2 linked regions of the Cohnella herbarum genome follow. The protein of the gene in region 1 interacts with the protein of each later gene in a pairwise test. Links are inferred from orthologs where the notes say so. Each region holds a gene or a part of one and is shown on either strand. Other genes may lie near its edges.

Evidence for each region. Proteins that work in one complex are often made in the same cells at the same time.
Region 2: the proteins of groL (region 1) and grpE interact in binary tests that used the Escherichia coli proteins (3 or more experiments, as listed by UniProt). The link is inferred for Cohnella herbarum from one-to-one orthologs.

What each region holds. Positions count from the first base shown.
Region 1 is NZ_CP051680.1:7,476,756-7,482,737, forward strand. The notes cover bases 1,634-4,519. They hold groL (chaperonin GroEL), read left to right. Parts: upstream 1,634-2,205; coding sequence 2,206-3,834; downstream 3,835-4,519. Other genes in these bases: HH215_RS31390 (methyl-accepting chemotaxis protein), read left to right, coding at 1,634-1,645; groES (co-chaperone GroES), read left to right, coding at 1,886-2,170; HH215_RS36170 (PIN domain-containing protein), read right to left, coding at 4,111-4,335; HH215_RS31410 (hypothetical protein), read right to left, coding at 4,322-4,519. In the rest of the region: twin-arginine translocase subunit TatC, read left to right, coding at 1-212; more of HH215_RS31390, read left to right, coding at 374-1,633; more of HH215_RS31410, read right to left, coding at 4,520-4,570; HH215_RS36775 (hypothetical protein), read left to right, coding at 4,755-4,883; HH215_RS31415 (glycerophosphodiester phosphodiesterase), read left to right, coding at 5,015-5,746; HH215_RS31420 (methyl-accepting chemotaxis protein), read right to left, coding at 5,815-5,982.
Region 2 is NZ_CP051680.1:2,451,059-2,454,020, forward strand. It holds grpE (nucleotide exchange factor GrpE), read right to left. Parts: upstream 1,796-2,962; coding sequence 1,205-1,795; downstream 1-1,204. Other genes in the region: dnaK (molecular chaperone DnaK), read right to left, coding at 1-1,148; hrcA (heat-inducible transcriptional repressor HrcA), read right to left, coding at 1,847-2,872. UniProt on the Escherichia coli protein: Participates actively in the response to hyperosmotic and heat shock by preventing the aggregation of stress-denatured proteins, in association with DnaK and GrpE. It is the nucleotide exchange factor for DnaK and may function as a thermosensor.

The sequences.
Region 1 (5,982 bases):
TGACCCCCGCGATTCTCGTCAAAATGCGCAAGGTCGCTTGGTTCATACTGATCTTTGTCGGAGTCTTGGTTACCCCTCCGGACGTCGTTTCCGATTTGATGGTGGCGGTGCCTCTGATTTTGCTATACGAGTTTAGCGTGATCTTGTCGAGAATCGCATACGGCAAACGTATGAAAACACGGGAAGACGCGGCAATCGGGCAAGAGGATTAAGCGGAGTGCTGCCCCTTTCTCCCTAGGGACTATAGAACGAGCCATATCGCCAAAAAGAACCATAAAGGATCAAATTTCGATATTCCAAATGGAAAAATTATGATACACTGGTCTCAAGTAAGGGCTTACAACGGCCGTTCGAATCCGGGAGGGACTAGTGCATGCGCGATATGACTTTAGGTCGTAAGATTACGTTAGGTTACGTAGGCATGATTGTGTTGCTGGCATTGGCGTTCGTACTACTGTTAACGGGAATGGATTTCGCGGAACATAAGGTTTTATTCATCGAGATGATCGTCATTATCCTGATCATCGCGGGCGCGAGCGGTTTAGGCTTAATGTGGTTGGTACGCAATCTGACCGAATCCATTGGCGGCGTAACCTCCACGCTCAGGAATATCGCTTCTTCCGGAGGAGACTTAACGAGACGCATACATATCCGATCCACCGATGAGATGGGGGATCTTGCAGGCGCGGCTAATCATATGCTCGACGGCTTGCAGAAGATGATGAAGGAGCTGCGCGAAAGCACGGCGGAGTTAGCCGCTTCCGCAATCTTGCTCAAGCAGGGCGCGGACGAGAACGCTCGCGTGAGCAGCGAAGTATCCAAAGCGGTAGAGAAAGTAGCGGCAGGCTCGGAAACCCAGGTTGCGCAATCGCAGGAAATTTCGGCGACGATGCAAGAAACTTTAGACGGTTTGAATCAGGTTGCGTCAACGACAACGGGAGTATCGGATGCGGCGCAATCGACCGTTAGCCGAGCGGAAGCCGGGTCCGAGCTGCTGCAATCGACCTCGGTGGAAATCGCCCAAGTCGGCAAAGCCTTCCGTTCTCTTCAAGAAGTGGTAAGAGGGTTGAACCACAAATCCGAGCAGGTGCGCGAAGTTATCGGCTATATTTCGGAAGTCGCGAACCAGACGAACTTGCTGGCGCTTAACGCGGCTATCGAGGCCGCTCGCGCCGGCGAGCACGGAAGAGGGTTTGCGGTCGTCGCGGGAGAGATTCGCAAACTCGCGGATCAGACTCAGCAATCCGCGGTTCAGATCGGAGACACGATCGGTACGATGTCGAGCGATATCGGACAAGTCGTGACGATGTTCGAACAAAGCTCCGGGCAAGTATTTACGGCGGTTGAAAGCATGGGAAATGCGGAGGAAACTTTCCGCGATATCGTCGGCAAGGTCGGTCAATTGAGCTCTAACATCGTCGATGTCGCCGCCTCGGTCGAGCAAATGTCGGCCGGCAGTACATCCGTCGTTCAATCGATACAAGACATTTCCCGAATTACCGAAGAAACGGCTTCTTTCACGGAGCAAGTATCGGCGATGACGGAGCAGCAATTGTCTTCTACGGAGGAGATGGCGCGTACGGCCGAGAATCTCAGCACGATGGCTTCCAGGCTGAAGGGTCTCGTCGGAAACTTCAAAACTTAATTACGGTTGTTCTCCAAGTAATCTCGATGGGGAATGGGCCAATTCATTCGATGCGAATCCGCTATAAACGCGGATTCGCATTTTTTTGTATAGGTTTTAATGCATTTTAACGCAAAAGGACTTGAAAACCATCTGTAAAAACCGTATCATAGAAAATGGTTATTAGCACTTAACACAATTGAGTGCTAACAGAAGAATGGCTTCAAATAAAACTTAAAATTTAAGAAGGAGGCTATTTACATGATTAAACCTTTGGGTGACCGCGTTCTCGTAGAAGCGAACGCAAAAGAAGAAAAAACGATCAGCGGTATCGTATTGCCGGATAACGCAAAAGAAAAGCCGCAAGAAGGAACGATTATCGCGGTGGGTAGCGGAGCTTTAACTAAAGACGGTGAACGGATCGCGCTTGAGGTAAAAGAAGGCGACCGCGTATTGTTCTCTAAATATGCAGGTACGGAAATCAAATACGAAGGCAAAGAGTATTTGATCATGAAAGAAAGCGATATTCACGCGATCGTAGGCTAATTAATATTAACAGATTCTAAGGAGGGTACTTAACGATGGCTAAAGAAATTAAATTCAGCGAAGACGCTCGTCGCTCGATGCTTCGCGGTGTAGACGCATTGGCGAACGTAGTTAAAGTAACGCTTGGACCTAAAGGTCGTAACGTCGTTCTGGAGAAAAAATTCGGTTCTCCTCTGATCACGAACGATGGCGTAACGATTGCGAAAGAAATCGAGCTGGAAGACGCATTCGAGAACATGGGCGCGCAACTGGTTAAAGAAGTCGCAACCAAAACGAACGACATCGCCGGCGACGGTACGACAACGGCAACGGTTCTTGCTCAAGCGATGATTCGCGAAGGCTTGAAAAACGTAACGGCTGGCGCTAACCCTATGGTTATCCGTAAAGGTATCGATAAAGCGGTTAGAGCGGCAGTTGAAGAATTGCAAAAAATCTCTAAACCGGTTGAAGGTCGTAACGACATCGCTCAAGTAGCTGCAATCTCCGCTGCCGATGATGAAGTAGGTCAACTGATCGCCGATGCGATGGATAAAGTCGGCAAAGACGGAGTTATTACCGTTGAAGAATCCAAAGGCTTCAACACGGATCTTGAAGTCGTTGAAGGTATGCAATTCGATCGCGGCTACATCACTCCGTACATGATTACCGATACGGACAAAATGGAAGCTAATCTGGATAACCCGCTGATCCTGATCACGGACAAGAAAATCTCGAACATTCAAGAGATCTTGCCTGTTCTGGAGAAAGTCGTTCAATCCGGCAAGCAATTGCTGATCATCGCGGAAGACATCGAAGGCGAAGCATTGTCTACGCTCGTCGTTAACCGTCTGCGCGGTACGTTCACTTGCGTCGGCGTTAAAGCTCCTGGCTTCGGCGATCGTCGTAAAGCGATGCTGCAAGATATCGCCGCTCTTACCGGCGGTCAAGTGATCACGGAAGAACTCGGCTTAGAGCTGAAATCGACTACGATCCAACAATTGGGTACGGCACGTCAAGTGCGCGTAAACAAAGAAAACACGATCGTCGTAGACGGTGCTGGAGACAAAGCCGATATCGATGCTCGCGTAAACCAAATCAAAGCGCAAATCGAAGATACGACTTCCGATTTCGACCGCGAGAAATTGCAAGAGCGTCTGGCTAAACTGGCTGGCGGCGTTGCGGTAATCAAAGTCGGCGCAGCTACAGAAACAGAATTGAAAGAGCGCAAACTTCGTATCGAAGATGCTCTGAACGCGACTCGCGCGGCTGTTGAAGAAGGTATCGTTTCCGGTGGCGGTACTGCCCTCGTTAACGTATACGCTGCCGTTGCTGCTGTAAGCGCGGAAGGCGACGAGAAAACAGGCGTTAACATCATCCTTCGCGCTCTCGAAGAGCCGATTCGTACGATCGCTGCTAACGCTGGCCAAGAAGGCTCCGTTATCGTTGAGCGTCTGAAGAAGGAAGCAGTCGGCACAGGTTACAACGCTGCTTCCGGCGAATGGGTTAACATGTTCGAAGCGGGCATCATCGACCCTGTTAAAGTTACTCGTTCCGCGTTGCAGAACGCTGCATCCGTAGCGGCTGTCTTCTTGACAACCGAAGCGGTTATCGCCGACAAGCCGGAACCGAACAAACCGGCAGGCGGCGGAATGCCTGATATGGGCGGAATGGGCGGCATGATGTAAACTGACCTGAGATCCCTTGAGTAGCATAGGGTCTCAAGTTAGAAAACGTCATTTGATTACATGATGAAAAATTAGGCTTCTCACAAGTTCAGATTGAACTTTGTGAGAAGCCTATTTTATTAAGCGTTGTGTAGATCATCAATCATTTGGTTAAGCTTCTTGTCAAAAGTGAAAACAGTATACCCACCTATCTTCGAGTAGGCGAAAAGCAGGGAGTCAACAAAATCGATTTTTATATCACTGTAGACCTTTAAAGCTTCGATCAGGATATTTCTGTCATGCATTGATAGTGTTGCCGTAGGAAAGTAAGTTCCGTAACGAATCAAAGATATGAACTCGCTCCACTTTATATATCTTTTCCAATACATAAACGGCTTCGGCAATAACTTCATTCGGAATAAAAATATAGTGGTCTTCAATCTTTTCTCGGGCTTGTTCTAAGAATTGATCAACATCTTGAAGCAAGTACCGCAAAATTAAATTTGCATCAACGATGTTCATGTTTTTCTTGCACACCCTTTTCCCAGGCATCTTGTTCGTATTGGATTAAATCCAATTTGGAGTACTGTTTCAATGCGCCTCTAGCGGTGGGAGAAGAGGGAACTGAAAGTTTGAATGGAGATGGGTCTCCGATAGGTAATATGATTAATTCAACATCCTGATTCCGAAGGCTTTCAGGGAGATCGACGATATGCTTTAGAGCATCGCTGTTGGTTATTTTTCTGACGAAATTCAAATTAATCACCTTCCTTAGTTAAAGTATAGCCGATTCAGAATTGACTCACAATTACCAATCTTACAGTCGCTCCAGCCTCTGTTGAGAGCTGAATGAGAAAAATGAATAAATGATTAAAAATCCGATTGTCGGTGTAATTAGAATATAGATAAGCTCGAAACTATGAAAAATGGGGTGAATGAAAATGAATAAAATCGCGATTCTGGTTATGTTAATCTCCTTATTGAATCCGCAAGCCGTCGTCACTTCCGTTGATAACGTCATTACGATTACGAAAGATAATGTCGTGACGACTTATGAAGTAAACGAATAGTTTTCGTTTGAAGAGCAGGCTCGAGCAGGAGGGATGACCTCCTGCTTTTTTTGTCTTGACAGCGCCAGCCCGCCGTAGGTATATTCATTTCTATCATCGAATGGATATCATGAGGGAAGGAAGCGGGAGGAATGGCAATCCATCATAAGCCTCTGATCATCGCGCACAGAGGCGCGGCGGGAGAAGCGCCGGAAAACACGCTCGCGGCGTTCCGGCTAGGTATGGAGCAAGGCTGCGACGCGATCGAATTGGATATTCACCTGTCCAAGGACGGGGAGATTATCGTCTGTCACGATGAGACGATCGACCGAACGAGCGACGGGACCGGTGCGATCCGGGAGCTGACCGTAGCGGAAATAAAGCGGGCGGATGCCGGCGGATGGTTTAGCGAGAAGTATGCGGGCGAGCGAATCCCCTTGCTAGAGGAAGTATTCGAACTTGTTCCTTCTAGCATTATGATCAATATAGAGATCAAGAGTTCGTTCGAGCAACGCTTAGAAACGACTTTAGCCCGATTGCTTCGGCGAACGGCAAGGCTTTCGAGCGTTGTCGTGTCGTCTTTCGATTTCAATTGCTTGGCGGTCTTAAAACAAATCGAACCGGAAGCGCGAATCGGTCTCCTATATGAGGATAAGGCAACGCTTGCCGATCCGACAAATCAGCTAACCGTTCCGGTGTATTCCCTCCATCCCTACTTCGGCAAGCTGGACATCGAAGACGCGCGCGAAGCGGTGCGTCAAGGGCTTCGGGTATATCCGTGGACGGTTAATGGAGAGGAACAAATTCGGCTGATGATCGAATACGGCGTCTCGGGCGTCATTACCGATTATCCGGGCAGAATGAAAAAAATATTGGGAAGTTAACGGAAGAAGCGGGCTTAGCGCAATTGCGCTAAGCCCGCTTTTTTTGATGCGTTGACGGAATTTGCAGACTATAGTTTGAAAAACCGGACGGAAGCGTTGAGGTTCTTCACGATATGTTGCAATTGCTCGGATGAGGAAGCAATATTCTCGGCTAGGGCAAGCTGTTCTTCCGTAGCCGCCGAGACGTTCTGCGCCTTGCCGGCGATTTCTCGCGCGGAGGATGAGGATTGCTCCAT
Region 2 (2,962 bases), 5.0 Mb from region 1 along the record:
ATCATCTTCGTCAAAACGCCGCCGGCGGTTTCGATACCGAGGGACAACGGAGTTACGTCGAGCAATACCACGTCTTTAACTTCGCCCGTCAGTACTCCCGCTTGAACAGCGGCGCCTAGAGCAACGACTTCATCCGGGTTAACGCCTTTATGAGGATCTTGTCCCGTCAGCTTCTTAATCGCTTCTTGAACGGCAGGAATACGGGTAGAACCGCCGACAAGAACGACCTTGTCGATATCTTTAGCAGACAATCCGGAATCGGATAGCGCTTGGCGAGTCGGTCCCATCGTACGTTCTACCAGGCTCGCCGTCAATTCGTCGAATTTGGAACGGCTGAGATTGATCTCCAAATGCTGAGGAACTCCGTCTACAACCGTGATGAACGGCAGGGAAATCGTTGTGGAAACAACGCCGGAAAGCTCTTTTTTCGCTTTTTCGGCAGCATCCTTAAGGCGTTGTACCGCCGCTTTGTCTTTCAGCAAATCAATGCTGTGTTCTTTCTTGAATTCGCCTGCAAGCCATTCCATCACGACTTGGTCGAAATCGTCTCCGCCGAGGTGATTGTCGCCGCTTGTTGCTTTAACTTCGAAGAACCCTTCGCCAAGCTCAAGGATACTGACGTCGAACGTACCGCCGCCTAAGTCGAATACGAGGATCGTTTGGTCTTCTTGTTTTTCGAAGCCGTACGCGAGAGCCGCAGCCGTCGGCTCGTTAACGATCCGAAGAACTTCGAGGCCCGCGATGTTACCCGCGTCTTTAGTCGCTTGGCGTTGGCTGTCATTAAAGTATGCAGGAACCGTAATAACGGCTTGCGTTACGGGCTGGCCCAAGTAAGCTTCCGCATTGGCTTTTAGCTTCTGCAGGATGATCGCCGAAATCTCGGGAGCGGAATACGCTTTGCCTTCGATCGTTTCTTTATGGGTGGTTCCCATGTGGCGTTTAATCGAGCTTACCGTACGGTCAGGGTTAGTGATCGCTTGGCGTTTTGCCGTTTCTCCGACTACGCGCTCTCCGTCTTTCTTAAAACCGACCACCGAAGGGGTAGTGCGGTTGCCTTCCGGGTTCGGGATAACGACGGCTTCTCCGCCTTCCATTACCGCAACGCAGGAGTTTGTTGTACCAAGGTCGATACCGATTACTTTACTCATACTGTATTTTCCTCCTTCATATAAGTGCATGACTTGTTTTTAAGTATATAACCATCTTAGCCGCTAACTTTAACCATCGCGGGACGGATGACTTTATCCTTCAGGATGTAACCTGTTTGAATCGCCTCGACGACGATGCCTTCATCGTACTCTTCGCTCTCCACCTGCATGATCGCTTGGTGAAATTCGGGATCGAACGGCTGCCCGACGGATTCCATCGGTTTCAACCCTTCCCCTTCCAACACTTGGGACAGTTGGCGGAAGATCATATCTACGCCCTTAGCGAAAGATTCGCTTTCCGAGCCTTCGCCTCCGGTCTGCAAAGCGCGCTGGAAATTATCCAATACCGGCAGCAGTTGCGTGATCAGCTTCAAGGAAGCATACTGCGTTAGCTCTTCTTTTTCCTTAACGGTGCGACGACGGAAATTATCGAAATCGGCTTGCGCCCGCAAATATCGGCTATGATTATCATCCGCTAAGCGCTGAAGCTCGGTAATGGCTGCATTTTCCGCGTTGATTTCTTCAGCCGCCGGCGTTTCGTCGTCCAATTGGGTTGTTTGTTCCACGTCAGAACCCGTTTCCTGCTCCAAAGAGTCCTCTTGATGCTCTTCCATGTTTACTGGCTCCTTCGTCTCTTTCGTACTCATATAGAGTTCACCTCCTTACCGTGCCACCCTTCACAAGGGGCTATACAGACTTTACTTATACCAACGGGACATCATTAAAGCGATATCCTTGGATAGAAAATTGAGCAAGCTGATTACTTTTCCGTATTCCATTCTCGTCGGCCCCAAAATTCCGACCGTACCGAGCGACTGTCCTTCATAGGAATAAGTGGCCGTGATCAAACTGCATTGATTGATCGCTTCGAGCGCGTTTTCCGTTCCGATCTTCACCTGAATGCCGCCTGGATTGGATTGAAACAATTGCATGAGCAATTGCGTTTCCTCCAACATTCCCAGAATGTTCTTCGCTTTGTCGACATCCTTGAATTCCGGTTGAGTGAGCATGTTGGATGCGCCGCTTAAGTACACCTTCGGCTCCTGTTCTTCCATAATCGTGTCTTCCAGAAGGGTCAAGATATCCTCGCAGTGCTCGACGTAACGGCTTAGCTCTTTGGCAATCTCGCTATGCAGGACGGATTTGACCTTATAGAAGGGCACTCCCGTCAGCTTCTCGTTCAACATGTTGACGATCTTGTTCATGTCTTCCATCGATATTCCGTCCGGTATCGTAATCGTACGGTGCTCGACGTGTCCGGTATTCGCCACGATAATGGCGACGGCGGACGCTTCGTTAATCGGAATCAGTTGAAAATGCTTTAGCGTCGTGCTGAACATTTCCGGACCGAGGACGATCGACGTGTAGTTGGTCAGTTGCGACAAAATCGTCGCCGCGTGCCCGATAACGCCTTCCCAGTGATTCATTTTCTCCGCGAAAAAAGTACGCAGCTTCCTGGCGTCATGATCCTCTACTCCGTCCAAAGTGACGAGGTGATCCACGTAGTAGCGGTAGCCCTTTATAGAAGGAATTCGGCCGGCGGAGGTGTGCGGCTGCTCTAGCAAACCCATTTCCTCCAAATCCGCCATCTCGTTGCGGATGGTCGCCGGGCTAAAGGTCACGTCGCCGCGCTTGGATATGCTACGGGATCCGACAGGTTCGGCCGAACGGATATAATCGTCGATAATCGCGTTCAGAATCATACGTTGACGTTCGCTTAGCATCCGAACTCCTCCTTTAAGCTTTCCGCTAATTACTTTCGTTAGCACTCCGTTTCGATGAGTGCTAACGGCTAATACAAAAATACCAAACCG